DNA from 4 places in the Massilia sp. BKSP1R2A-1 genome. Region 2 is predicted to be linked to each of the others. Evidence: predicted binding sites of a transcription regulator. Region 2 holds the regulator's gene; each other region holds the start of a gene.

Region 1 (7,011 bases), on a different contig from region 2:
GGCGTGTCGGCATTGGCGATGTTCGACGCCAGCAATTCCTGGCGCTGGGCGCGCAGGGACAGGGCCGTTTCGTGGAAACCTAGGTACTGGTCGATCTTGCCGATCATGCCGCCTCCTGGATGGATGCTTGTTGGGACAGGACCGATGATACGCAGGGGCAACAAACTGCAATCGGACGAGAAGGACGGGCAAAACCCGGCTATTCGAAGTTTCGTGGTGGAATCGCACTGCCTAAAATGGCAGCATCTACCCTTTCCCATCGGGGAATCATGAAACGCTTTGCCCTGTTTGTATTCACCGCCCTCGCCGCGGCGCCTTTCGCTTCCGCGCAACAGACTGCCGCGCGCCAGAACCTGCCGGCCCTGCGCACCGTGGTCGAGCAATACCTGCAGACCCAGACCGCCGGCCTGCCCGGCCAGGTGACGGTCAAGGTCGGCAACGTCGACCCGCGCACCAGCCTGGCGGCCTGCCCGGCGCCGGAAGCTTTCCAGCAGCCGGGCGCGCGGGCGTGGGGAAAAACAACGGTCGGCGTCCGCTGCACCGCGCCCAGCCCGTGGACGGTGTATATTCAGGCCACCGTGAACGTGGTCGCCGACTACGTGGCCGCCGCGGTGCCGCTGGCCCAGGGCCAGCCGGTCGACGCCAGCCAGCTCGTCGTGATGAAGGGCGATATCGCCGCCATGCCGAACGGCATCATCACCGACATGGCCCAGGCCATCGGCCGTACGCCGACGGCGTCGCTCCCGGCCGGTACGCCGCTGCGACTCGATACCCTGAAATCCAAGCCGGTGGTGCAGCAGGGCCAGGCGGTGCGCCTGGTTTCGAAAGGCTCGAACTTCTCGGTGTCGGCGGAAGCGAAGGCGATCAACAATGCGGGCGAAGGCCAGGTGGCGCAGGCGCGCACCCAGTCCGGCGTTGTCGTGAGCGGCACGGCGCGTTCCGGGGGCATCATCGAGATCGCCATCTAAGCTCAGTAAATATATTTTTAGAAACGCCTTTTCTGCTCTAAAGTTTGTGAAATCCGCGCCGATACACGATGCAGATACCGGAGTTTCCGGCTCCGAACAGAGAAGGATGATGCTGTGAAAATCAACGATACCGTCAAGGGCAACCCGGGCCTCCAGCCCGCCAACACCCCAGCCAACAACACGCGCGCCGCGGACAAGGCCGCCACCACGACTGCGACCACCCAGGCGCAGACCGATAGCGTGCGCCTGTCCTCGCAGGGCCAGGCGATGGCGAATGCCGTGGGCAGCAACAACCAGGTGTTCGACACCAAGAAAGTCGAGCGCATCAAAATGGCCATCGCCGATGGCCAGTTCCAGGTCAACTCCGAGAAAGTCGCCGACGGCCTGCTCGACACCGTGCGCGACTTGCTCCATTCCCGCAAGCGATAACCTTTCATGCCTACCAGCCCAATCTCGACCGTCCCTCAGGAACAGCAACACGTCAGCGCGCTCATCGAGCTGATGAAACAGGAACAGACGCTGCTGGTCGCAGCGGACGCCGACGGGCTGGCGGAACTCACTCCACGCAAGAATTCCCTGCTGCAGGAACTGGCCGCGCTGTCGAACCAGCGCCACGCCGCCCTGCTGGCGGCCGGCTGCGAAGGATCGGAAGCGGGCATGGAACCGTGGCTGGCGGTCGGCGGCAATACCGAGGCCCGTTCCCAATGGGAAGTTCTGCTCGAACTGGCCCGCCAGGCCAAGGAACTCAACCGCGTCAACGGCATGCTGATCAACAAGCAGCTGGCGCACAACCAGGGCGTGCTCAACGCCCTGCGCATGCCGGCCGGCCTTGAGGCCGGCGGCGTGTATGGATCCAGCGGGCAGACGCTCGGCAGCGGTCCCTCGAAACGCTACGTCATCGGCTAGGAAACGGCTTCACGCCTGGTCATCGGCCTGGCCACCCAGACGCTTTCCACCTGAACCGGCTTCGGCGGCCGGGCGCGCATGGGCGCCGACGCTGCCGACCAGCCGCCCGCTCTCCTTTTCCCCGACGGCCCACCAGCCGGCGCCATGGATGAGCCACAGACCTGCGTGCGAACAGAAGATGCGCCATGCGGCCTGGCGGTCGGCCGGACCGATGTGGGCCGAGCTGACGGGGTCGGCGCAGTGCGCCGCGAATGCGTCGAAGTCCTCCCGCCGGTATTCGCGAAGGTTGAGCCGTTCCGTGCGAAGGAGTGGCACGGAGGCGATGAACGCGTTAGTCATGTGCTGTGCCCGTCGAGTTGTTTGTAATAAAAAGTCGTGCCACACAATTCCCCGTTCGGCAGCAGCGCATAGCCCGGGACCACGCCGACGCGCTGCCAGCCCAGGCGCTCGTAGAGCCGCTCGGCCGCCGCGCTCGCCGTGTCGAGCACCAGCACCCATCGTTCCTGTTCGCGCGCGGCCTGTTCCAGCGCCAGCATCAGCTGCTGCCCCACGCCGCGATTGCGCGCGCGGCGGTGCACCAGCAGCTTGGCGACGTCGGCGCGGTGCGGCTGGTTGTCGGGTAGGCCGGTGATCAATTGCACGGTGCCGATCACGCCCTCCTCGTCCTCGGCCACCAGCAGGGTGCGCCCGCCCTGCGCGACGCCGTCCGCCACCTTGTCCCAGAAATCCAGGGCGGTACTGCGCGCCATCGGCAGCATGAAGCTGACCGAGGCGCCGCCTTCGACGCAGTCGAGCAGCACGTCGGCCAGTTGCTCCTTCAGCGCGGCCGCTTTCCCGGCGTCGAGCCGGCGCACGGTGATGTCGGTGTTCATGCGTCCTCCTTGCGCGATGCCTTGTGGGGCTGGGTGACGAGGGCGACGAGATAGCGCACCGGCCTGTCGCCAGGATTGTGGAAGCTGACCGGCTGGTGCAGCTTCATGGCGAGGCAGTCGCCGGCGCCGAGCTGCCAGGGCGTGTCGCCCAGCGTCAGCGCGAGCTGGCCCTCGATGATCCAGATCTGCTGGTACACGTCGGTGTTGCGGGCCGCCGTTTCATAGGCGATGCGCTGGCCGGCGGGAAAGCTCACCTCGACCATCTGGATCGGCGACCAGGTCAAGGGCGACAGATTGCGGCGCACATAGCCGGACACCGGGTCGGTCCACACCGGCTGGGAGTCGCACCGCGAGACGGGCGATGGCGCGTCCGTCGGCTTGTCGAACAGCGAGGCCAGCGTGACGCCGAGGGCGGCGCTGAGCCGGTCCAGCACGGTGGCAGTGGCGCTGCTTTCGCCGCGTTCGATCGAGGAAATGTTGGAGCGGCTGACGCCGCTGCGTTCGGCCAGGGCCGCCAGGGTCAGGCCCTGGGCCTCGCGCAATTCGCGGAGGCGGCTGGCGATGAGCTGGTTGATGTCCATGCAATCCAGTATATAGGAAAACAAATTCCTGTATACCGGATTTATGGGCAGCTTGCCTCGGCGTCGCCCGGTTCGCAGAGGGGTGCGGCCTGCTTGCCTTCTTCCTGTTCCGCGCGGCTGTAGGATGCGCAGAGGAGCAGCGCGACGAAGGCGGCGGCGAACAGCCTGTGCATGGACTTCATGGTGGATCCTTGTGTTCTCGACAGGGGCCGAGTGTAAGGCGCCATTCCTCTTCAGGAGAGCCCCATGCGTGGTGTAATCGTCCTGCCCTACAATATGTGCATACCGGTCCCGAGGAGCCAGCCATGCTTAAAGGAAGTTGCCTCTGCGCTGAGGTCGCCTACACCGTTGCCGGTCCGGTCGAGAGCGCCAGCCACTGCTTCTGCACCATGTGCCAGAAACAGCATGGGGCCGGCGCCGGCACCTACGCCAACGTCGCCCGCGCGGACTTGCACATCGAGCGCGGCGAGGACAACATCACCGAGTTCGCGTCCTCGGAACAGGGGCGGCGCGCCTTCTGCCGGCGCTGCGGCTCGACCCTGTTCTGGCGCAGCGAGGAAACGCCGGACCGCATCGCCGTGACCCTCGGCACCCTGGACACCCCCTTCACCGATCCGGTCCGGATCGAACTGCATACCGATACGCGGCCATCCTGGCTGCCACACTGCCCCGCCGCCTGAGCTATCGCGCCACATTCACAATCGGCCAGACCAAAATTTCTTAATGGTCCGACCAAATCACATGCATTCGTGCTAAGCTTTCAGCACCACTGCCGAGTCCGGCAGCTGGGCTGAAAGCTGCTTCTCCCCACGACAAGCAAGTCCACACGCCGGATGCCGGGCCAGCGATGGCCCCAGCCCGGCGCGCCGGCACTCGCCTGTTCCATCACTCGCTTGAACAGGACCAAGAAATGAAAACTACAATCATATTGGAGACACTGGTATTGGCGGCGGCACTCACGGCAAGCCAGGCAGGCGCCGCGCCGATTTCCCTGCAAGGCAGCACCATCACCGGCACCTACAACGGTTCGCCCGCGGGCATGCTGGGCCTGGACCACGGCTTCGCCGCAGAGCCGGGCAGCAACACCACGGCCATCGATCCCAGCGACCTGGGCGGCGTCGAATTCCTCACCGGCGACTATCTGTTCGGCTTCGATTTCAGCACCACCGGCCAGCTGACCGTGATGCTCAACGAGCTGGCCGTGGCGTCCGGCGACTACCGCCTGGTCTTCGATTTCGGACCGACCCTCGGCCAGAAGATCGGCAGCTTCACCCTGCTGGACACGAGCGGCATCGGCGCCCTGCCTGCCCTGTCGGTGTTGAACGACCACGCCATCGCCCTCGACCTCTCCAACGTCACCTGGAACGGCGCGTACGGCACCTTCTCCGCGCAGATCGGCACGGCGCAGGTGCCCGAGCCGGGCGGCATCGCCCTGCTCCTTGCCGGCACGACCGGGCTGGCCCTCGCGCGCCGCCGCAAGGCGCGCGCACAAGCCTGACACCCCTTCCATCCTGTTCCAGGAGACTCCCATGAAACATGCACGTTTCAAGGCATCGCTATGCGCCGCCTTCCTGCTCGCGGGCCTGTGCGGCGGTTCCGCGCTGGCGGCGACCGACCCGGCGCGGCAAAGCGCCCCGCTCGACGGCTGGGCCGGCCAGGCCGGCGGCACGGTCGGCGGCTCGACCGCCGCCGGCAACCACATCTACACCGTCACCAAGCGTTCGGAACTGCTCGCCGCGCTGGCCAATGGCGGCGACAACCCGAAGATCATCAAGCTGGTCGGCACCATCGACATGAGCGAAGGCCAGCCCTACGCCTCCACGGCCGACCAGGCCGCGCGCGGCGCCATCCGCCTGAAGAGCAATACGACGCTGATCGGCGCCGACGCGAACGCCGGCATCGTCAACGGCACCGTGCTGGTGACGAACGTGTCCCAGGTCATCATCCGCAACCTCAAGATCGTCAATCCCTGCGACGTCGAACCGGTATGGGACCCGACGGACGGCTCCACCGGCAACTGGAACTCGGCCTATGACGCCATCGGCGTCTCCAGCTCCCACCACGTCTGGGTCGACCACGTGACCTTCACCGACGTGCCGATGACCGACAACTTCCTGCCGGTCGAGAACGGCCACAAGAAGCAGTGCCACGACGGTTCGCTCGACATCACCAATGCATCGGACTACGTGACGGTGTCGTACAACGTCTTCGGCCAGCACGACAAGACCTCGCTGGTCGGCGGAAGCGACTCGGCCACGGCCGACGAAGGCAAGCTGCGCGTCACCTTCAGCAACAACGTCTACCGCGACGTGGTCCAGCGCGCCCCGCGCGTACGCTTCGGCCAGGTGCACCTGTTTAACAACTACTACGTCGGCAGCAAGTCGGCCTCCCCGTACGCGCACAGCTACAGCGTCGGCGCGGGCAAGAACGCCAGGATCCTCTCGAACAACAATGTGTTCGAGATCGCCGGCGCCCAGGGCTGCGACAGGGTCGTCAGCAATATGAGCAGCGCGAACCCGGGCTACTTCAAGGACAGCGGCTCCCTGCTGAACGGCGCGGCCCTTGGCGCCTGCTCCGTGTCGAATGCGGTAGGCTGGACCGTGCCCTACGCCTTCACGCCGCGCCCGGCGGCGCTGGTGAAAGCCAATGCCCTGGCCCAGTCCGGCGTCGGCAAGATCGCCACGACGATCAGCGGCACCGGCAAGGTCACGTTTGATGAGAATCCCACCCTCGCCTGCCCCGCCACCGGCCTGTACTTCTGCGACGACTTCCAGGACGGCACGAGCGGCAAGTGGAACCTGCTGCCCGTCGGCGGACCGAACGGCCGCTTCAGCGTGATTGCGGAAAGCGCGGGCGGCACCAACAAGGTGCTCCAGTACGCGGCCGCGAGCACGGGCGGCGTGCTGGCCCTGGTCAAGCCGGAGGCCTTCGGCGGCGTGCCCTCGGCCGACTACTACGTCGAGGCGCGCATCCGCCCGATGACCAACGGCACCACCGGCAACAAGCTGCTCTACCTCGTCACCCGCTACGTCGATCCCGCCAACTGGTACGGCGCCGGCCTGAACGTCCAGAACAGCACCACCAGCACCCAGGTGGAAATCGCGAAAATGCTGAACAACTCGCTGAGCCGACCGCGCCAGGTGCGCACGCCGATTGCGATGGATGCGCAGTTCTATACGGTGCGCTTCGAGATGATCGGCAGCACGCTGACGGTCTACCTCGACGGCAGGAATATGGGCTCGGTGACGGATGCGGCATTCGCCGCGCGCGGGCTGATCGGCCTGTACACGGCCAACAAATCCTTCATGATCGACGACGTGCGCGTGGGCGACCCGCGCCAGAAGCCGGTGCAGCTGAACGTCGACCCGGCCAACCTCACCTGGTCCGCTGAAGTCGGCGACGCACCCTACCAGGTATCGGTGACGGCGATCGCCAGCGACAACCAGCCGGACAGCTTCAGCGTCGAGTCGAGCAACCCGGCCGTCGTCGCCGTGAGCACCAGCGGCAATACCGTGCTGCTGCGCGCGGTCGGCGCGGGCCACGCCAACGTCGTGTTCCGCAGCGGTTCCGAACCCTCGCTCACCCGCGCGATCGCCGCCACCATCGCGCCGCAGTTCGTGCAGCCGACCCAGGTGTATGCGATGGAGGGCGCCAGCTTCCCGGCGCCGCTGGAGGCCAGCGTGC
Region 2 (7,011 bases):
GCTGTACGACGACAACCGTGACAGCCTGCAACTCGGCTGGTTCGCGGGTTTCCCCGGCGGCGAACGCCAGATCGCGGGCGATGCCGCCTCGGCCGCCGACCAGGTCGGCCACCTGAACCTGATCCACCCGGGCCGCATCCAGGTCTTCGGGCACCAGGAACTGAATTACTACCACCGCCTGAAATCGAGCTCGCGTTCCCACGTGATCGGCGAGCTGGTCGGCGGCGGCCCGCCGGCGCTGATCATCGCCCAGGGCCTGGAAACCCCGCCCGACATCCTCGCCATTTGCGACGAGCAGAACATTCCCCTGTTCTCGACCCCGCTGCCGGCGGCGCAGGTGATCGACTTCCTGCGCGTGTATCTCTCCAAGAAGCTGGCGCAGCGCGTCATCATGCACGGCGTCTTCATGGACGTGCTGGGCGTGGGCGTGCTGATCACCGGCGACTCGGGCCTCGGTAAAAGCGAGCTGGGCCTGGAACTGATCTCGCGCTCGCACGGCCTGGTGGCCGACGACGCCGTCGAATTCTCGCGCATCGCCCCGAACATGATCGAGGGCCGTTGCCCGCCGCTGCTGCAGAACCTGCTGGAAGTGCGCGGCCTGGGCCTCCTGGACATCAAGGCGATTTTTGGCGAGACCGCGGTGCGCCGCAAGATGCGCCTCAAGCTGATCGTCCACCTGGTCAAGCGCGGCGCCCTCGACGAAGAGGTCGAACGCCTGCCCTTCCACTTCCCGACCGAGGACGTGCTGGGCCTGCCGATCCGCAAGGTTGTGATCCCCGTCGCGGCCGGCCGCAACATCGCGGTGCTGCTGGAAGCGGCCGTGCGCAACACCATCCTGCAGCTGCGCGGCATCGACACGCTGCAGGAATTCATGGAGCGGCAACGTCAAGCGATGAGCGGTGACTAACCCCCATTTGGGGTATCATCGCGCCATGCACATCGTCCTCATTACCGGCATTTCCGGCTCGGGCAAATCGGTTGCCCTCAACGTCCTGGAAGACGCAGGCTACTACTGCGTCGACAACCTCCCGCCGGCCCTGCTGCCGGCCCTGGTCTACGCGGTCAACGAAAAAGGCACCGACAAGATCGCCGTCGCGGTCGATGCGCGCAGCGCCGAATCGCTGGTGGAGCTGCCGGTCAGCGTGCGCCACCTGAAGGAAGAAGGCCACAACGTCAAGGTCATGTTCCTGACCTCGAGCACGCACTCGCTGGTGGCGCGCTTCTCGGAGACCCGCCGCAGCCACCCGCTGTCGCACGAGCTGCGCCCCGGCGAGAATCCCGCTTCACGCCGCACCCTGATCGAATGCATCGCCGAGGAACGCGAACGCCTGTCGGCGATCGAGAACCTGGGCCACGTGATCGACACCTCCGAACTCTCGGCCAACAAGCTGCGCGCCTGGATCAAGGAACTGGCCGACGTCGAGCACGCGCCGCTGACCCTGTTCTTCGAATCCTTCGCCTTCAAGGTGGGCGTGCCGCTGGATGCGGACTTCGTGTTCGACGTGCGCGCGATCCCGAACCCGTATTACGACCTGGCCCTGCGCCCGCTGACCGGCCGTGACCAGCCGGTGATCGACTTCCTCGACGCGCAGCCGAGCGCGGCGGACATGCTGGGGGATATCAAGGCGTTTGTCGCCAAGTGGCTGCCTTCGTTCAAGACGGACAACCGCAGCTATTTGACGGTGGCGGTGGGGTGTACGGGTGGGCAGCATCGGTCAGTGTACATGGCCGAGCGCTTGGGGGCTTACTTCAGTTCGACCGAACGGGTGATCGTGCGCCACCGCGAGCAGCCAAAGCACGCAGGCCATTGATCTGTAGGGTGGTCGGCTCTGCCGACCGCGCGTTCAACCAAGCCATGAATAGACGCGCCGCCTCAATTCAGCCATGAGTTGAACGCGCGGACGGCGAAGCCGTTCACCCTACAGATGGCGCAGCGGGTGAGCGTACTCAGGCCACACCGGCTCGAAGAAGCGCGCCACCATTTCCGGCGTTACCTCCTCCAGCGTCACCGGATTCCACTTCGGCTGATTGTCCTTGTCGATCACCAGCGCCCGCACGCCCTCCAGCACCTCGCCGTGCTCGAAATTGCGGCGCACCAGGTTACGCTCCATGCGCAGGCAGTCCGCCACATCGAGCGACGCACCACGCTGCAAGAGTTCGCGCGTCACGCACATCATCAGGGGCGAGCGCTGGCGCATCGCCTTCAGCGCCTTCTGCGCAAACGGATTCTCGTCGCGCGCCAGCGACGCCATGATGGCCGCCACCGAGGCCGCGCCGAAGTGCGCATCGATCACGCCGCGCTGCGCCTGCAGCTCGCTGGCGCCCGCCTGGGCCGCGAACTGCGCCGCATAGGTGCGGATCGCCTGCGGCAGCTGCGCCCCCGGCGTGGTCTCGATCAGCGCATTCAGCTCGCCCAGCTTCTCGCCAGGCACGAACACGTCGGCTAGTCCCACGTAGAGCGCATCGGCCGCGCCGATCGTCAACCCGGTCAGGCCCAGGTACTGCCCCAGCTGTCCCGGCGCATGCGAGAGGAAATGGCTGCCGCCCACGTCCGGGAACAGGCCGATGTTCACTTCCGGCATCGCCATCTTGGTGCGGTCGGTGACGATGCGCAGGCCGCAGCCTGGCCCGCCCTGGGCGATGCCCATGCCGCCGCCCATTACCACGCCGTCCATCACCGCGATATACGGTTTCGGATAGAAGTGGATCAGGTGATTGAGCGCGTATTCCTCGGTGAAGAAATCTTCCAGCAGCGCGCTGCCGCCCGTCGGCGCCACACGGCCGACGTCGTGGAAGAAGCGGATGTCGCCGCCTGCGCACAGGGCCTTCTCGCTGCTGCTGGTGATGACGACGGCGTCGATGCCGGCATCGGCCTGCCATTCCAGCAGGATCGCGGTGATGGCGCGCACCATGTCGAGCGACAGCGAGTTCAGGGCTTTCGGGCGGTCGAGCGTGATGACGCCGGTGCGGTTGGCGACGCGGGTCAGGACGTAATCGGTCATGGCAGCTTCTGTGGTCGAAAAATGATGCATTCTACCGAAGGCTGCCAGCAAATTCCTATCTTTACAATGCAAAAAGGGCGTCCCCTTAGACGCCCTTGCGGTGTTGCCGCGGAATGTGCGCGGCTGTGTTTACGCTGCTGCCGTGGTTTCGTCGATATCCGGCATGCGCTTGTGCGCGACGTGGTTATGGTCTTGCAGCATGGATTTGTGTTTTAAAACCTGCCTGTCCAGTCTGTCCATCAGCGTGTCGATCGCGGCGTACAGGTCTTGTGCGGCGCTGGCGACGTGGAGTTTCTTTCCCGATACCGATAAGTTGATTTCGGCTTTCTGCCTTTTTTCTTTTTCGGTGAGATTGTCGATCGCGAGGAACACGTGGGTATCGATCACGTGGTCGAAATGGCGGGTGATGCGCTCGAGCTTATTCTGAACGTATTCACGGATGGCGGGGGTGACTTCGAGATGGTGACCGCTGATTGTGAGGTTCATACACACTCCTTGGGAAGGTGCCCTGCCCGCGCCACAAGGTGAGTGTGGGCAGGTGCTTTACAGGGATTTGCGGAGGCTGACGGGCGGAATCTTGAGCGCTTCGCGGTACTTGGCGACCGTCCTGCGCGCAATGACCATACCTTGTTCCCCGAGCATCTCCGCGATCTTGCTGTCGGATAATGGGTTCCTAGGGTCTTCTGCTCCTGTCAATTGCGCGATGAGCGCGCGGATCGCCGTCGAGGAGGCTTCTCCCCCCGCTTCGGTGGCGACATGGCTTCCGAAGAAGTACTTCAGCTCAAACATGCCGTGCGGGGTCAGCATGTATTTCTGCGTGGTTACACGGGAGATTGTGCTCTCGTGTAGGCCTAGTGTATCAGCTATCTCACGCAAAACAAGAGGGCGCATGGCAACGGCGCCGTGACTGAAAAAGTTACGCTGGCGCTCCACAATTGCCTCGGCAACACGCAGGATCGTGTCGAAGCGCTGGCGCATATTCTTGATGAGCCACTTGGCTTCCTGCAACTGCGCGCCCATCTGGCTTTCGCTTTTTCCCTGCTTGAGCAGGTTGGCGTACAGGGAGTTCACGCGCAGCTTCGGCATCACGTCCGGGTTCAGCGAAACCGACCAGCCGTGCTTGGCGCGGCGGACGATCACGTCCGGCACCACGTAGTCCGACACGTTCGAGGCGAAGGCCGCGCCGGGATGCGGATTGCACTGGCGGACCACGGCCTGCACTTCGCGCAGGTCTTCGTCGTCGCAGTCGAGCGCCTTCTTCAGCTTGGTGTATTCGCGCTGGGCGAACCAGCTCAGGTAACCCTCGACGATTTTCAGGGCCAGGCGCCGCGTGACGAGCGGCACGCCCGGCATGCGGCGGATCTGGAGCGCCAGGCATTCGGCCGCGCTGCGCGCGCCCACGCCGACCGGGTCGAGGCTCTGGATCAGGGCCAGCGCGCAGCGCAGCTCGTCCATGTCGATCTCGAGTTCCTCGGGCAGGCGCGCGTGGATCTCGTCGAGCGGTTCTTCCAGGTAGCCGTTGTCGTCCAGGGCGTCGATCACCAGCTCGGCCAGGGCGCGGTCGCGCGCGCTGCAGCCGGTCAGGCGGATCTGCTCCGCCAGGTGTTCGCGCAGGGTGGTGCCGTCGGCTTCCAGTTGCGGGCGTCCGTCCTCGTCGTCGCCGCTGCGTGCGCCGCCGCCCTCGCCGCCCCAGTCGCTGTCGGCGTCGCCGCGCTCGCCCTGCTCGCCATCCTCATGTCCCTCGCCCTCGGCCTTGGCGCCGCCTTCTTCCTGGGCGGGCTGCGCGCTCGGCGCCTCGCCATTGGCAGGCGCCGTGTTGATGGCGCCGTCGGCCAGCAGGCGCACCGAGCGGTCGAGTGGATCGTCGAGACGCTCGAGCAGCGGATTGTCGTGCAGGATCTGCTCGATCTCCTGGTGCAGTTCGAGCGTGGACAGCTGCAGCAGGCGGATCGACTGCTGCAGCTGCGGCGTCAGCGCAAGGTGCTGCGAGGTGCGGAGCTGCAGGGACTGTTTCATTACATCCTGAAGTGTTCGCCGAGGTAGACGCGTCGCACGGATTCGTCGGCGATGATGTCGTCGGGACGGCCGGAAGCCAGCACGGCGCCCTGGTTGATGATGTAGGCGCGGTCGCAGATGCCGAGCGTCTCGCGCACGTTGTGGTCGGTGATCAGCACGCCGATGTTGCGCTCCTTCAGGAAGCGCACGATGCGCTGGATCTCGATCACCGCGATCGGGTCCACGCCCGCGAACGGTTCGTCGAGCAGCACGAAGCGCGGGTTGGTGGCCAGCGCGCGCGCGATCTCCACGCGGCGGCGCTCGCCGCCCGACAGCGACAGCGCCGGGTTCTCGCGCAGCTTTTCGATCTGCAGCTCGGCCAGCAGGGTGTCGAGGCGCTCGTTGATCTCGTTCTTGCCCAGGGCCTTGCCATTCTCGTCGCGCTGCAGTTCCAGCACGGCGCGGATGTTCTCTTCTACCGTGAGCTTCCGGAACACCGAGGCTTCCTGCGGCAGGTAGGACAGGCCCAGCACCGCGCGCCGGTGGATCGGCAGGCTCGTGATGTCGGTGCCGTTGATGTCGATCGAGCCGGCATCCGACGGCACCAGGCCGACGATCATGTAGAAGGACGTGGTCTTGCCGGCGCCGTTGGGGCCGAGCAGGCCGACCACCTCGCCGCAGTCGACCTGCAGCGAGACATCGCGCACCACCAGGCGCTTGCCGTAGCTCTTCTGCAGGCCCTTGACGACCAGGGTGCTGCAGCTGTCGCCGGCGGGTTTTTCCAGTACGGCGTTCATTGCTTGGCGCCCTCCGCCGGCGTCGTGCGGCGCGGCGCGATGATCAGGGTGCCGCGGCCGCCGCCGACCGTGCTCTTGCCGCTGGGGTCGTTGCGCACCTGGGCCACTTCACGGCGGTTGTCGTAGGAGATGAAGGGACCCTTGATCTCATTGGTCATGCGGCCGTTCTCCAGCTCGCGCACCTCGGCGGTGGTGAACAGCTTCACCAGCTCGGCGCGCTCGTCGTATTCGATGCGCTGGGCCTGGCCCTCGACCCACAGGTCGGGACCGCCGTCGCGCTTCTGGCGGAAGGTGGCGAGCTTGCCGTTGTTGGCGGTGAGCGTCACGCTCATATAGCCTTCCGGCGTTTCCTTCACCAGGGCGCGGTCCGACTTGAGCACCAGGGTGCCGCGGGTGAGCACGACGTTGCCGGTCAGGATGCGGGTCTGGGTGACTTCGTCGACGTCGAGCGTGTCGAAGTTGATCACGGCCTGCTTGAGCGAATCGGCGCGCTCCGCCGTGGCGGTGAGCGATGCCAGGGTGAGGAAAGTGGCAGCGAGTATTTTTTTCATGGTTTTGCTGGTCCTGTTGTAACGCGGCGCGGGCATTGAAAATCAGCGTTGCGCGCGCGGCGGATAGACGATCTGGCCGCGGCTGGCCAGGTGCAGCTTCTGGGTCGCGTTGTTCGCGACCATGCCGGTGCCGGTCACGGTGGCGGAGCCGAGCTGCATCTCGATCGGCTTGTCGGTCTTCATGATCTCTTCGTCGGGCAGCACCGTGAGCGCCTGGGTGCGCACGCGCAGCGCTTCGCTGGTCGGCGTGGCCGGACGCTGGATGTCGACGTTGCCGATCAGGTCGACGCGGTGTTCTTCATGGAAGATGCGGCCCTGCTTCGCCACCACCGTCATGCGCGGACGGCCCGGCGTCATGCCCTGCACCACCGGCGCATCGACCTCGGACACGTCGCCCAGCGGACGGTGCGTCAGGCGTTTGCCGGAAACGACATAGCTCGGCTTGCCGTCCTGCGTCATGCGCACGAAGGAGAAGTTCTCGACGATGTAGTCCGGCTCGCTGGACGGGCCGCCCAGGCGCGGGTCCTCGTCCTCGCCCTGCAAGACCTGCAGCAGCCAGAAGCTGCCGAAGGCGCAGAACACCCCGACCATCATGATGGTCAGGAGCTTCCAGCGGTGGGCGGTGCGTTTGTAGTTCGACGGAGCCATGCTCGTTCCTGGAAGGTC
Region 3 (7,011 bases), on a different contig from region 2:
CTGGCTCGGTTTGCTCATGCGGTGGGGCTCGTCTAAAAGAAGGTATCCGAAATCTACAACAGCGGGCGCGGCACACTACCAGGCTCAACTATTGCGTTGCAGATACTAAACCGTAAAGTCGCGGCTGGCGATACCCGATGGGTAAAAAGCATAGACCGCAGCCTCGTTCAAGCGGCGCGCCGCGTAAATCCGGCGCATCAAGAAGCGCCGTTGAAACGTCTCAAGGGAGGTCGGAGTCGTGTGAATTGTGCAGCGCAGCGCAGGTAGAATCCGCGGATGACTTCTTCCGACTTCCTCCTGTGCTACGCCAGCGTGACAACCGCGCTGTTCGACCAGATCGAACACGACATGCTGGCCCAGACCTGCGCCTTCATCGACGATGACGAGGCTCTCCTCCCCCTCCCCTGCGACCTTGCTTCGAGTCCTTGTAGCCGGCCCATGGACATGCCGATGACATAAAAAAACGATTCGATGTCCGAAGGCTCGCCTCGGAATCGAATCGTTTCCAGACGCCGGTAGCCGGCCAGGCTCAGCTCAGCGCTTCGAGGCGGATGCGCGTCACCTTGCTGATGACCGCCGGCAGCTTCTCGATCTTCTCGATGGCGGCATCGATATTCTTCTCACGCGTCTGGTGCGTCAGCAGGATGATGTCGAGGTTGACCTGGTCGCCCGGTTCCTTCTGCAGCACGGCGTCGATCGAGATGCCGGCGTCGGCCAGGATGCGGGTCAGGTCGGCCATCACGCCGAGCTGGTCCTTCACATAGACGCGCAGATAGTAGCTGGTGGTGATCTCGGCCATCGGCATGATGGCGACGTCGGTCATCTGGTTCGGCTGGAAGGCCAGGTGCGGCACGCGGCAGTAGGGGTCGACGGTGGCCAGGCGGGTCACGTCGACCAGGTCGGCGATGACCGCCGAGGCGGTCGGTTCGGAACCCGCGCCCTTGCCGTAGTAGAGCGAAGCGCCGACGGCGTCGGCCTGCACCAGCACCGCGTTCATCGCGCCTTCCACGTTGGCGATCAGGCGCGACGAAGGAATCAGGGTCGGATGCACGCGCAGCTCGATGCCTTCGCCAGACTCCGTCCGGGTGCGGCGCGTGATGCCCAGCAGCTTGATGCGGTAGCCGAGCTGCTCGGCGTAGCGGATGTCGCGCGCCTGCAGCTGGCTGATGCCCTCGATATACGCCTTGTCGAACTGCACCGGGATGCCGAAGGCGATCGCCGACATGATGGTGAGCTTGTGTGCCGCATCCACGCCCTCGATGTCGAAGGTCGGGTCGGCTTCGGCGTAGCCGAGTTCCTGGGCCTGCTTCAGCACGGTGGCGAAGTCCAGGCCCTTCTCGCGCATTTCCGAGAGGATGAAGTTGGTGGTGCCGTTGATGATGCCGGCCACCGACTCGATGCGGTTGGCGGTCAGGCCCTCGCGCAGCGCCTTGATGATCGGCACCCCGCCGGCCACGGCCGCCTCGAACGCTACCGTCACGCCCTTTTCCTGGGCCGCGGCGAAGATTTCGTTGCCGTGCAGGGCCAACAGGGCCTTGTTGGCGGTCACGACGTGCTTGCCGTTGGCAATGGCCTTGAGCACCAGTTCACGGGGCAGATCGTAGCCGCCGATCAGTTCGACGACGATGTCGATGTCCGGATTGTTCACCACAGCGAACGGGTCGCCCACGACCTCGACGCCCGCGCCGACGACCGCGCGCGCCTTGTCGAGGTTGCGCGCCGCCACCATCGTAATCTCGATACCGCGGCCGGCGCGGCGGCGGATCTCCTCCTGGTTGCGTTGAAGAACGTTAAAGGTGCCGGCGCCGACGGTGCCGACGCCCAGGAGGCCTACTTTGATGGGATTCATGTGATGTGTCCGTGTATACGTGATGTCAGCGCGCGTGGCGTCGTCGGTAGCCGTCGAGGAAACGCGCGATACGACCGCAAGCGTCTAGCAGGTCGTCGGAATTGGGAAGGAACACCAGCCGGAAGTGATCCGGGGCAATCCAGTTGAAGCCGGTGCCTTGCACCAGCAGCACTTTTTCCTCGGACAGCAGTTCGCAGATGAACTGCTGGTCGTCCGTGATCGGGTACATCTTCGGATCGAGGCGGGGGAACATGTAGAGCGCCGCTTTTGGCTTGACGCAGGACACGCCCGGAATATCGGTGAGCAGCTTGTGCGCGAGGTCGCGCTGTTTCAGGAGGCGTCCGCCGGGGCCGACCAGGTCGGCGATGGACTGGTAGCCGCCGAGGGCGGTCTGGATCGCGTACTGGCCCGGGGCGTTGGCGCACAGGCGCATCGAGGCCAGCATGTTCAGGCCTTCGATATAGCCTTTCGCATGGCGCTTCTCGCCCGAGACCACCATCCAGCCGGCGCGGTAGCCGCAGGAGCGGTAGTTCTTGGACAGGCCGTTCAGGGTCAGGAACAGCACGTCGTCGGCCAGCGAGGCGATCGAGACGTGTTCCTCGCCGTCGTACAGGGTCTTGTCGTAGATTTCGTCGGCGTAGATGATCAGGCCGTGCTGGCGCGCCAGCTCGACGATCTCGAGCAGCACCTCGCGGTGGTACAGGGCGCCGGTCGGGTTGTTCGGATTGATGACGACGATCGCGCGCGTGTTCGGCGTGATCTTCTTGCGCATGTCCTCGATGTCGGGCAGCCAGCCGGCCCCCTCGTCGCAGACGTAGTGCACCGGGTTGCCGCCCGCCAGGCTGACCGCCGCGGTCCACAGGGGATAGTCGGGCGCCGGCACCAGCACCTCGTCGCCGTTATTCAGCAGGCCCTGCATCGCCATGACGATCAGTTCCGACGCGCCATTGCCCAGGTAGATGTCGTCGATGCCCACGCCGGCAATGTTCTTGCCCTGGGTGTAGTGCATGACGGCCTTGCGCGGCGCGAACATGCCCTTCGAATCCGTATAGCCGGCGGCGCCATGCATATTGCGGATCATGTCATGGACGATCTCGTCCGGCGGATCGAAGCCGAACACGGCCAGGTTGCCGATATTGAGCTTGATGATCTTCTGGCCGTCGTCCTCCATCTGACGGGCCTTTTCCAGCGCCGGGCCACGAATTTCGTAGCAAACATCATCCAGCTTGTTCGATTTCAGGATCGGTCGCATGTCTCTCCAGCTCGGTGGCGCTTTGTTGCAGTGCGAAAAATACCATTCTGCCGAAAGCGCCCGATTTAAGCAACCTCGCCTCTCCGGGTACAATGTTTCGACTAAAGTAACCCCGGATCGACCATACGATGAAGCTCCATTCCGACAACAACGAGAAGTACCAGACCGTCACCGGCTACGACGCCAGCGGGGTCGAGATCAACGCCCAGCGCTTCAATTTCAGCCTGACGGTGCTGCCGGAAGTGCCGCCGCGGCCCTGGCCTGTGACGCGCTTCGAAGACCTGACGGCTGCCCATTTCGAGCAGATCGCCCAGGACCGGCCCGATGTGGTCGTGCTCGGCACCGGCGCGCGCCAGCGCTTCGTGCACCCCAAGCTGGTCGCCAGCCTGTCCGCCCTCCACGTCGGCGTGGAAAGCATGGACAGCCAGGCCGCCTGCCGCACCTACAATGTGCTGATGGGCGAAGGCCGCAAGGTCACCCTGGCCCTGATCATCGAAGCATCCGCTGGCGCCTGAGTTCGCCAAGCTCCGCCTCGACGCGCCGTTCGCCACGACGCGGCGGGCGCTTGCAACCACCATAACAAGAACATGAATTCTTCCGCCTTCATCTTCATCATCACGGGCGTCATCCTGAACGCCGCCGCCCAGCTCCTCCTCAAGGCCGGCACCAATGCCCTCGGCGGCGCCATCCACCTGACCCGCGAGAACTGGTTCGCGACGGGACTGAAGGTCGCCACGCAGTGGCCGATCATGGCCGGCATGCTCTGCTACGTCATTTCGCTGGTGGTCTGGATCATGGGCCTGTCGCGTACCGACGTGACGGTCGCCTACCCCATGCTCTCGCTGGGCTACGTGATCGGCGCGATCGGCGCCTGGCTGTTTCTCGGTGAAGTGATTTCGCCCCAGCGCATGCTGGCGATCGGGGTGATCATGCTGGGCGTGGTGCTGCTGGCCCGTAGCTGACGGGCCGCAGGATGAAGCGATGAGGAGGAATCAGGCCTTGCGGCGCGCGGCGAGGAAACCGAGCATGCCCAGGCCCAGCAGCGCCAGCGAGGCCGGTTCGGGCACGTCGCCGCTTGCCGACGGGTCCGTCACCACGAAGGAACCGTAGACCGGGCCGGTGTATGCCAGGTCATCGCCGATGCTGCCGCTGACGGCCATGAAACCCCAGGCTTCGCCCAGGCCCAGGTTGAGGGTGAAGGATGTCGACAACAGCGCGTCGCCGGTAGCGCCTGCCAGCAGCGTCGTGTTGGCGGGCTCGCCCTGCCAGATGTACATGCCGGTCGACGAGCCATCCCATTGGCGGTTGGAACTCAGGTCGATGTTCAGCGTCAGCGCGCCGGCCTTGACGGCCCTGGTGCCGAACACATAGGTCTGGGTCGGCGTGCCGATCCAGCTTCCGCCCGCGATGTAGCGATAGGACAGGGTGTTGCGGTCGATGGTCACATCGCTGAACCATTCGGTGATGTTCCAGCCCTCGGCCCAGCCGCCGACCCACTGCTGGCCCAGCGGGCCCTTGCCGGTAGTCTGCTCGTAGATGCCGATCGGTTCGGCCATGGCCGGAATGACGGACAGGGCGAGGCTGGCGGCGAGAGCGATGGTGCGGAAAGTGCGCATGAAGATCCTTCGATGTTTGATTGGAAACTATACATCCATTAAAGCAACTTTCATGCCAAAATAAAATGTTCATTTGAAACAAATGCTTATGCGCTGGCGTTTTCCTCAATGTAAAAGATTTCGACAGTCATCACGATCAAACAAATAAATTTCAATTCGACATCTTGAAAAATTGAAACATTGCCTCACCTTGCCTCCCTGAGCCGTCCATACAGGACTAGCGAGGGAGCACAGCGCCGATTATCATTCTGGTATTCGTCCTGCCCCACCAGGAACCCGGCAGCCAATGCCGCCATGACACGCCAGGAGAGCCCCGTGGCCGAAAGCCTTACCGCCGCACCCGTCGAGAATTTTTCCGCGCCCATGACGGGCGAGCAGACCTTTGAACTTGCCGGCCGTCCGGCGAAGTACACCGTGCTGTACTTCTACCCCAAGGACAACACGCCGGGCTGCACCACGGAGAGCATCGCCTTCCGCGAAGCGTATCCGCAGATCCAGGCCCTGGGGGCCGAAATCTACGGCATCAGCCGCGACTCCCTGCGCTCGCACGAGAACTTCAAGGGCAAGCTCGGCCTGCCCTTCGAGCTGATCTCCGATCCGGAGGAAAAAGTGTGCAATCAGTTCGCCGTCATGAAGATGAAAAATATGTATGGCAAACAAGTGCGCGGTGTAGAGCGCAGTACGTTTATCATTGACGCTCAAGGCCGATTGGTGAAAGAATGGCGTGGCGTGAAAGTCAACGACCACGTGGCCGAAGTGCTGGAATTTCTGAAGAGCCAGCCCTGAAAAATGGATGGCTCCGGTGATTAACTTGCTGGATACCTGCCGCCTATTTTGAGTCACACGTTTCAATCACATCCGCACCAATCCAACCTGGCTCCAGCCGGACCGGCATCCTCCGGCTTGCAGCCTGCATTCCACCAAGCCTTCCTAGTTGCATCGTTCCCGCGCAGCGGCGCTGCCCTGCCGCGCCCGCGCGCTCGACCAAGCCTTTTTTAGATAGAGAACCAAGATGCCACTGCCAAAAATGCCCACGAAGCCGGCCACCATGCTGCTGGCAAAAGATTACCCGAAGGCTGAACCGGGCAAGTCGCCCGTGCGCCCGGCGTCCGCCAAGACCGACGCCGACCTCGAAGACCTGATCAGCGGCCAGGCCGTGCCATCGCCGAAAGCGGGCAAGGCGCGCAAGGGCAAGGCCGCCGCCAACGAACCGTCCGTCGCTGCCGGCGTCACCGGCGCCGCGCCGGTCGACACCAATGCCACGCCGAGCGCCCCAGCCCCCGCTGGCGAAGCGCCGCTGGCCAAGGCGCCCGCCCGCAAGTCGAAGGACGGCGCCACCGCGCGCCTACCGGTTGTCCGTACCCGGGAAACCGACGCCGACCTGCCGCATCCGGCCAAGCACAAGCCGGTCGAAGTCACCGTCAAATCGTCCACCAGCCGCAAGGCCGACAAATCCGGCACCACCAAGGTCTTCGTGCTCGACACGAACGTGCTGATGCACGACCCGACCTCGCTGTTCCGCTTCGAGGAACATGACGTCTACCTGCCGATGATGACGCTGGAAGAACTCGACAACCACAAGAAGGGCATGTCCGAAGTCGCGCGCAATGCGCGCCAGGTGGCGCGCACCCTGGACGCCCTGATCGCGAATGTCGATGACGATGCCATCGAAGCCGGCATCCCGCTGGCCAAGCTCGGCAACAAGGATGCCCGGGGCCGCCTCTACTTCCAGACCAACCTGGATTCCGCGCCTTTGCCGGAAGGTCTGCCGGAGGGCAAGGCCGACAACCAGATCCTCGGCGTGGTGCGTGCGCTCGAAGACCGGATGGCCGGCCGCGCGATCGTGCTGGTGTCGAAAGACATCAATATGCGCATCAAGGCGCGCGCCCTGGGACTGCCGGCCGAGGACTATTTCAACGACCACGTGCTGGAAGACACCGACCTGCTGTACTCGGGCATCGTCCAGCTGCCGGACGATTTCTGGAACAAGCATGGCAAGGACATGGAGTCCTGGCAGGAAAACAAGAACGGCAACTCGGCCACCTTCTACCGCGTGACCGGCCCCGTGATTCCGACCCTGCTGGTGAACCAGTTCGTGTTCATGGAGCCGCAGAATGGCGAGGCGCCCTTCTATGGCCAAGTGAAACAGATCAACGGCAAGACCGCCGTCTTCCAGACCCTGCGCGACTATAGCCACAACAAGAACAATGTCTGGGGCATCACGGCGCGCAACCGCGAGCAGAACTTCGCCCTGAACCTGCTCATGAATCCGGAGTGCGACTTCGTCACCCTGC
Region 4 (7,011 bases), on a different contig from region 2:
TCCTGTCCGGCCGCTCCCCAAGCCTGAACATCGAATCCGACTACGGCCGTTCCTTCCCGCGCTTCTATATCCGCGGGCAGGGCAATACCGACTTCGACCTGAACGCCTCGCAGCCGGTCGGCCTGGTGGTCGACGACATCGTCCAGGAAAGCCCCATGCTCAAGGGCTTCCCGGTGTTCGACGTCGAGCAGGTCGAGGTGCTGCGCGGCCCGCAGGGCACGCTGTTCGGCCGTAACTCGCCTGCCGGCGTCATCAAGTTCGATTCCGTGCGTCCGGTGTTCCGCACCGAGGGCTATCTCAGCGCCGGTTTCGGCAAGGATGGCGTGAAGAACGCCGAAGGCGCATTCAACCTGCCGCTGGGCCAGACGGTCGCGGCGCGCCTGTCGCTGCAGTCGCAGAACCGCGACGACCGCGTCCACAACCCGCGCCCGACCGGCACCCGCGACTTCGAGGGCTACCACGACAACGCCGGCCGCCTGCAAGTGCTGTTCAAGCCGAGCAAGGAATTCAGCGCGCTGTTCAACTTCCACGCCCGCGACCTCGACAACAACGCGACCCTGTTCCGCGCCAACATCATCAAGCAGGGGACCAACGAACTGGTCGACGGCTTCGACTACGGCAGCTATCCGACCGACGGCGTCAACAAGCAGACCCTGCGCACCAAGGGCGGCAGCGCGCGCCTGCGCTGGGACCTGCCGAGCGTGACCCTGCACTCGATCACGGGCTATGAAACCGCCGACTTCTACAGCCGCGCCGACGTCGACGGCGGCTACGGCGCCGTGTATGCGCAGCCGATGGGGCCGGGCTACATCCCCTTCGTGGTGGAGACGGCCGACCTGCTGCCGGCGCACCGCCAGTTCACCCAGGAGTTCCGGGCCGAGTCCAACGCATCCGGCCCGCTGCAGTGGATCGGCGGCCTGTTCTACTTCAACGAAGACATCCGCATCGACAGCATCAGCTTCGATTCCCTGGCCCCGGGCAATCCGCAGAACCCGTTCTATGCGACCCAGGACCAGTCGACCAAGTCGTGGGCGGCCTTCGGCTCGGTGAACTACACCGTGTCGGACAAGCTGAAAGTGCGCGCCGGCCTGCGCTACACCAACGACAAGAAGGACTTCTCGGCGCGCCGCGTCGAGGCCACCACGGCCGGTCCCTTCATCATCAACAACGAGTCGAACAACGTCAGCTGGGATCTGAGCGGCACCTATGCGCTGGACCAGGACACCAACCTGTTCGCGCGCATCGCCACCGGCTATCGCGCGCCCAGCATGCAGGGCCGCCTGAACGGCCTGGCCGACCGTCCGTCCTTCGCCGACGCCGAGGAAGTGCTGTCCTGGGAGGCCGGCTTCAAGAAGGAGCTGTTCGACCGCCGCGCGCGCGTGTCGGCCAGCGTGTTCCAGTACCGCGTCAAGGACAAGCAGCTCACCGCCGGCAGCGGCGTGATCAACATGAACCAGCTGATCAACGCCGACAAGGTCACCGGCCAGGGCGTCGAGCTGGACTTCCAGGCGGTGCTGTCCGATTCGCTGCGCATGACCTTCGGCGGCAGCTACAACGACACCGAGATCAAGGACGGCTCGCTGTTCGTCCAGCAGTGCGGCAACTTCGCCAACACCGGCGGGCGCGCCGGCTGCACGGTGACCAACCCGGTCGGCCCCTTCCCGGGCACCGTCCGCATCGACGGCAATCCGCTGCCGCGCGCGCCGCGCTGGCAGGCCAACCTGACGCTGCGCTACAGCGTCCCGCTCGGCAATGGCGACTTCTACGCGGACACCGACTGGGCCTACCGCAGCACCTACGACATGTTCCTGTACGAAGCCAGGGAGTACAAGGCCAAGTCGCTGCTGGAAGGCGGTGCGCGCACCGGCTACAAGTGGGGCGACGGCAAGTACGAACTGGCCGCCTACGTGCGCAACATCACCGACGAAGTCCAGGTCCAGGCCGCGATCGACTTCGACAACCTGACCGGCATCGTGACCGAGCCGCGCACCTATGGCGTGCAGTTCCGCATGAACTTCTAGGCACTTCAGAACCTTGGTGTCAGGTCTGACATCTAGACACGGTCTCAGCCATAGTCCGCTGCTACTGTCGAGGTCGTGTCCGAATGTCAGACCTGACACCCAGAAGCTCGATTGCCCGTACCATCGGCTGGATCGCCCAGTGGAACGAAATGATCGCCGATCCGGAACAGAAGATCGGCCGCCCGCGCCAGCTGTTCGTCGGCTCGCCGGTACGCGACGTGCCGGGGATCGACAAGCGTTAATCCTCAACGCGGCGTCGTCAGGAAAGCGGGATTCGGCCCGCTTTTTTTCGCCCATTGGGTTTTGTGGCAATTTCGACGCATTGTTCACCATTTCCTTGCTGAGCTGAACGACCCTTCGGTGGGCGCGTGTCGAGAATATTTACATTAGTTTCATAACCAACAATGATGATTCCATAAGTCATTGATTTGTAAAAGTAAATATTGCTGGCATGCATCGTGCTTTAACATGGAGACACAAAACTAAAGGGTTTCCAATGAAAAAGCTGATCTCGTCCATCTTCGCCTCGCTCATCCTCGCTGCCAGTGTGCAAGCACATGCAGGCCTCGTCGCCCATGAGGCAGTAAGCGGCCTCGCGACCTTCAAAGACACTTCGACCAATCTGGTATGGCTCCAACTGCCTGTGTTATTCGGCAAGAGCTACGCGGACCAGCTGGCCATCGCCAATGCTGCCGGTTTCCAGGTTGCGGACCTGACCGCCGTGCAAACCCTGGCCAACGGCTCGGCCAACCTGAACACCCAGTCCTGGGGCGAGATCGCAGCCGTGATGGGCCGATCCGGCGAGCGTGAACTGATCTGGGGCAACTATGATGCGTCGGGGCAGGATCCAAGCACGGTTGGATGGTTTTACGCTTACAACAATAACGGCTGGTACCACTACGAGCAAACCGATGCTGGCGCCTTTTCCGACCTCGGTCTCTGGGCTTACCAGGTCGACGCGGCAGATGTCCCGGAACCGGCGTCCGCCGCGCTGATCGGACTTGGCCTGCTCGGATTCGCCATGTCGCGCCGTAAGCCCACAGCCAAGTAAGGTAGTGCCGGGGACGATCCCGTCGACAAGCGGACTTCGGTCCGCTTGTTTCGTTTTCTCGTCCGCGTGAACGGCGTTTGATTACCCGGCTTCGGGTACATTAGCGTGTTTCCGACAGTATTGAAGAGCACGCAATGTCATACCCCTACCTGAGCGACGTGGTACGCGCACTCACCGGCCTCGACCTCCCGCTGCCGTTCGCCACCTTCGGCCTCCTGGTCGCCTGCGCCATGTTTGCCGCCGCATCCTGCCTCACCGCCGAGCTGCGCCGACTCTACGAAGCTGGCGCGCTGCTGCCGGGGCGACGCCTCGTTAACGGCAAGCCGATCGTCAAGCCGCCGCACGAACTCGTTTCCAACCTCACCATGCTGGTCATGTTCACCGGCATCGTCGGCGCGCGGCTCTTCCACATCCTGGAGAACACCCAGCAGTTCGCGCTCGATCCCTGGTCGATGATCTTCAGCCGCTCGGGCCTCAGCGTCTTCGGCGGCCTGATCGTCGGGACCCTGGCGGGGCTGGTCTACGTGCGCCGCTGGCAGCTGCCGGTGCGCCCGATGCTGGACGCGGTGGCGCCGGCGATGATGCTGGGGTATGCGATCGGCCGTCTCGGCTGCCAAATATCCGGTGACGGGGACTGGGGCATCGCGGCGAACATGGCCTTGAAGCCCGACTGGCTGCCGACCTGGTTCTGGGCCCAGACCTACGAGAACAACATCTACGGCGAGGTCATCGCCGCGCCCGGCGTCTATCCCACGCCGGTCTACGAATCGGCGATGGCCCTGGCCTGCTTTGCGCTGCTGTGGGCGCTTCGCAGGCATCCCTTCCGCACGGGCTGGCTGTTCTCGCTCTACCTGCTGCTGGCGGGCGTGGAGCGCCTGCTGATCGAGCAGATCCGGGTGAACCCGCCGTACAGCTTCGCGGGCATGCACGCGACCCAGGCCGAGCTGATCGCCGCCGCCATGATCGTCGCGGGGATCGTCGGACTCGTGCTGCTCGGACGGCGCAATGCGGCGCCTGCCGGCGCGCAGGCGCCCCAAACCTAGAGGAGGGCATATGATCAAGCAAGTCGGCACGACCGTCATCCAGCCCGTGCACAAGGCCAGCTGCCATTGCGGCGCGGTGGAACTGGCATTGAGCCTGCCGAACGGCATCGTCGATCCGCGCCGCTGCGACTGCTCGATCTGCCGCCGCAAGGGGGCGATCGTCGCCTCGGTGCCCCTGTCCGGCATCCGGATCGTGAAGGGCGAGGACGTCCTGACGCTCTACCAGTTCAATACCATGACGGCCAAGCATTACTTCTGTTCCGTGTGCGGCATCTACACCCACCACCAGCGCCGTTCGAATCCGCAGGAATACGGCTACAACGTCGGCTGTCTCGAAGACGTCAATCCTTTCGATCTGGGCGAGGTTGCGACCAACGATGGCGTGAACCACCCGGCGGACCGGAAGCAGGCCTGATCCGGTAGCGCCCTCAGCGGTTCCAGTTGCACTTGCCGCGCACGATCGCCGTGGCCCAGAAGGGCAGGGCGAAGATGCCGCCGACGCCGATGTTCCACCCCTTGTACACGGTACTGGCCGGCTGGTGTTTCAGGGCATTCGGGCCCATGCAGTGGGGCCGCTCGGCATCAGAGAACTGGCGGGCAAATTCCTTGTAGGGACCGCCGCTGAGCGCGGCGCCGCTCCCCGACAGCGGCTGGCCCGGCATCTCGGCCAGCACCTCCCGTACGGCTTTTCCGATCGCTTCATCGCTCGGGCGCGCGTCCGGCTTCGGCTGCGGCTGCGGCGTCGGCGGGCCGGGAAGGGCGAAGGGATCCTTCCCCACATCGGTGGACACATCCTGCATGTCCGCATACACCACGAGCAGCGGTGCGCTTGCGGTGGCGAGTGCGGTGAGAAACCGGGTTTTCATCGTGATCGATCGGAATGGCGACCGCCAGACTGTAGCCGGGCAGTTCTTAATCCTGTATTAACGGACGTAAAGTCATGTGAGGTGGATAAAGCGCGCCGCTGGATTGCGCTGTGGAATTGATGAGCAAGGCTCATAAGCCCTTGCATTTTTAGCACTGAATGGCGGCGGCTCCAGCCCCTACAATCGACGGGATGTGCCCTTGGAACGCACGCTTTCAGTGCAAATGCCGCGAGACGCCTGAGGCAAGCGAACCGCACGCCTCGAAAACGCGAAAAGCGTTATGTTCCTGACTTCGGTTTCGCATGCGCGTTTTCGTCAAATCCGCCGAAAACTGCCCTGCGCGGCGAACCTCCGTATCCACGGTCCACCCATCACTCGCCCAGAAAGGAAACACGATGCCCGACTTCGATCCAAACCGGCGGCAGCTGCTGAAGGCGTCGACCGTCGCCGTCGGCGGCGTCGCGGTCGCCTCCCAGCTCGCGCCCAGCGCCCAGGCCGCGCCCGCCGCCCAGCCGGCAACGAACACCACGCCCACCACCATGAGCATCCGTCTGAAAGTCAACGGCATCGAACACCAGCTGATGGTCGACCCGCGCACCAGCCTGCTGGACGCGCTGCGCGATCGCCTGCACCTGACGGGCAGCAAGAAGGGCTGCGACCAGGGCCAGTGCGGCGCCTGCACCGTCCTGATCGACGGAAGAAGGACAACCTCCTGTCTTACTCTGGCCGTGATGCAGGAAGGCCACGAGATCACCACCATCGAGGGCCTCGGCACCCCGACCAACCTGCATCCGCTGCAGCGCGCCTTCATCAAGCACGACGGCTTCCAGTGCGGCTTCTGCACGCCGGGCCAGATCTGTTCGGCCGTGGGCATGCTGGAAGAGATCCGCGCCGGCGCGCCCAGCCATGTGACGGCCGACCTCGGCGCGAACGTCGTGGCCAGCCCGATGGAATTCCGCGAGCGCATGAGCGGCAATATCTGTCGATGCGGCGCCTACTCGAACATCCAGGAAGCCATCGCGGAAGTGGCGGGGGTGAAGCCATGAAGGCCTTTACCTACGAGCGCGCCAAGTCGCCCCAGGAGGCCGCCGCCACGGCCGCGCGCATCCCGAATTCCCGCTTTGTGGCGGGCGGCACCAACCTGCTCGACCTGATGAAGCTGCAGATCGAGACGCCGTCCCACCTCATCGACGTCAACGACCTGGCCCTCGACCGCATCGAGCCAACCCAGAACGGCGGCCTGCGCATCGGCGCCCTGGTGAGGAACAGCGACCTGGCCGCCGACCTGCGCGTGCGGCGCGACTACGGCGTGCTCTCGCGCGCCCTGTTGGCGGGCGCCTCGGGCCAGCTGCGCAACCAGGCGACCACCGCCGGCAACCTGCTGCAGCGCACCCGCTGCCCCTACTTCTACGACACCAACCAGCCCTGCAACAAGCGTAAACCCGGCAGCGGCTGCAGCGCCATCGGCGGCTTCACCCGCTTGCACGCCATCGTCGGCCAGAGCGATGCCTGCATCGCCACCCACCCGAGCGATATGGCGGTGGCGATGCGCGTGCTCGATGCGCAGGTGGAGACGGTGTCGCCCACGGGCGCGACGCGCGTGATCCCGATCGCCGACTTCCACCGCCTGCCGGGCAACACGCCGCACATCGACCACAATCTGCAGCCCGGTGAACTGATCACGGCCGTGACCCTGCCGCCGCCCATCGGCGGCGTGCACGTGTACCGCAAGGTGCGCGATCGCGCTTCCTATGCCTTCGCCATCGTGTCGGTGGCCGCCGTCGTGCAGCGCGACGGGGCCGGCCGCGTGGCGCTGGGCGGCGTGGCCCATAAACCGTGGCGCGTCGAGGCGGCGGAGAGCGCGATGCCGCGCGGTGCGCAGGCCGCGGCAGCGGGCATCCTGCAGGGCGCCCGCACGACGCAGGACAACGCATTCAAGGTGCCGCTCGTGGAACGCACGCTGGCCTCCATCATCGCTGAAGCCAAGGGATAAACCATGAAATTCAACGAACCCGCCACCACCAACCCGA

Evidence for each region. Region 2 encodes sigma-54, which starts transcription at its own class of promoters, with help from an activator protein. Its sites were predicted from a motif close to TGGCANGNAANCTGCTTT; they were not measured.
Region 1: a site for sigma-54 is predicted at 4,114-4,131, ahead of ACQ7JA_RS21095 (PEP-CTERM sorting domain-containing protein). Genes of this name have one in related genera too.
Region 3: a site for sigma-54 is predicted at 4,758-4,775, ahead of ACQ7JA_RS14725 (PEP-CTERM sorting domain-containing protein). Genes of this name have one in related genera too.
Region 4: a site for sigma-54 is predicted at 2,469-2,486, ahead of ACQ7JA_RS24360 (PEP-CTERM sorting domain-containing protein). Genes of this name have one in related genera too.

Annotation. Positions count from the first base shown of each region.
Region 1 covers NZ_JBOBRE010000016.1:28,318-35,328, forward strand. Annotated here, with positions in the region: gene flgB (flagellar basal body rod protein FlgB) at 1-107, opposite strand, end outside; gene flgA (flagellar basal body P-ring formation chaperone FlgA) at 270-968, shown strand; gene flgM (flagellar biosynthesis anti-sigma factor FlgM) at 1,083-1,397, shown strand; gene ACQ7JA_RS21065 (flagella synthesis protein FlgN) at 1,404-1,874, shown strand; gene ACQ7JA_RS21070 (GNAT family N-acetyltransferase) at 1,884-2,213, opposite strand; gene ACQ7JA_RS21075 (GNAT family N-acetyltransferase) at 2,210-2,746, opposite strand; gene ACQ7JA_RS21080 (helix-turn-helix domain-containing protein) at 2,743-3,327, opposite strand; gene ACQ7JA_RS21085 (hypothetical protein) at 3,369-3,509, opposite strand; gene ACQ7JA_RS21090 (GFA family protein) at 3,633-4,007, shown strand; gene ACQ7JA_RS21095 (PEP-CTERM sorting domain-containing protein) at 4,238-4,825, shown strand; gene ACQ7JA_RS21100 (pectinesterase family protein) at 4,857-7,011, shown strand, end outside.
Region 2 covers NZ_JBOBRE010000011.1:85,019-92,029, forward strand. Annotated here, with positions in the region: gene hprK (HPr(Ser) kinase/phosphatase) at 1-907, shown strand, start outside; gene rapZ (RNase adapter RapZ) at 933-1,811, shown strand; gene ACQ7JA_RS17300 (enoyl-CoA hydratase/isomerase family protein) at 1,920-3,002, opposite strand; gene hpf (ribosome hibernation-promoting factor, HPF/YfiA family) at 3,132-3,488, opposite strand; gene ACQ7JA_RS17310 (RNA polymerase factor sigma-54) at 3,546-5,018, opposite strand; gene lptB (LPS export ABC transporter ATP-binding protein) at 5,018-5,794, opposite strand; gene lptA (lipopolysaccharide transport periplasmic protein LptA) at 5,791-6,345, opposite strand; gene lptC (LPS export ABC transporter periplasmic protein LptC) at 6,388-6,993, opposite strand; gene ACQ7JA_RS17330 (KdsC family phosphatase) at 7,010-7,011, opposite strand, start outside.
Region 3 covers NZ_JBOBRE010000008.1:274,511-281,521, reverse strand. Annotated here, with positions in the region: gene ACQ7JA_RS14755 (MFS transporter) at 1-18, opposite strand, end outside; gene ACQ7JA_RS14750 (hypothetical protein) at 277-459, shown strand; gene ACQ7JA_RS14745 (homoserine dehydrogenase) at 530-1,849, opposite strand; gene ACQ7JA_RS14740 (pyridoxal phosphate-dependent aminotransferase) at 1,875-3,101, opposite strand; gene ACQ7JA_RS14735 (Mth938-like domain-containing protein) at 3,230-3,616, shown strand; gene ACQ7JA_RS14730 (EamA family transporter) at 3,689-4,063, shown strand; gene ACQ7JA_RS14725 (PEP-CTERM sorting domain-containing protein) at 4,094-4,717, opposite strand; gene ACQ7JA_RS14720 (peroxiredoxin) at 5,012-5,503, shown strand; gene ACQ7JA_RS14715 (PhoH family protein) at 5,730-7,011, shown strand, end outside.
Region 4 covers NZ_JBOBRE010000023.1:17,868-24,878, reverse strand. Annotated here, with positions in the region: gene ACQ7JA_RS24370 (TonB-dependent receptor) at 1-2,021, shown strand, start outside; partial or broken gene gltA (citrate (Si)-synthase) at 2,129-2,263, shown strand; gene ACQ7JA_RS24360 (PEP-CTERM sorting domain-containing protein) at 2,518-3,072, shown strand; gene ACQ7JA_RS24355 (prolipoprotein diacylglyceryl transferase) at 3,207-4,115, shown strand; gene ACQ7JA_RS24350 (GFA family protein) at 4,126-4,530, shown strand; gene ACQ7JA_RS24345 (hypothetical protein) at 4,544-4,981, opposite strand; gene paoA (aldehyde dehydrogenase iron-sulfur subunit PaoA) at 5,377-6,027, shown strand; gene ACQ7JA_RS24335 (FAD binding domain-containing protein) at 6,024-6,974, shown strand; gene ACQ7JA_RS24330 (molybdopterin cofactor-binding domain-containing protein) at 6,978-7,011, shown strand, end outside.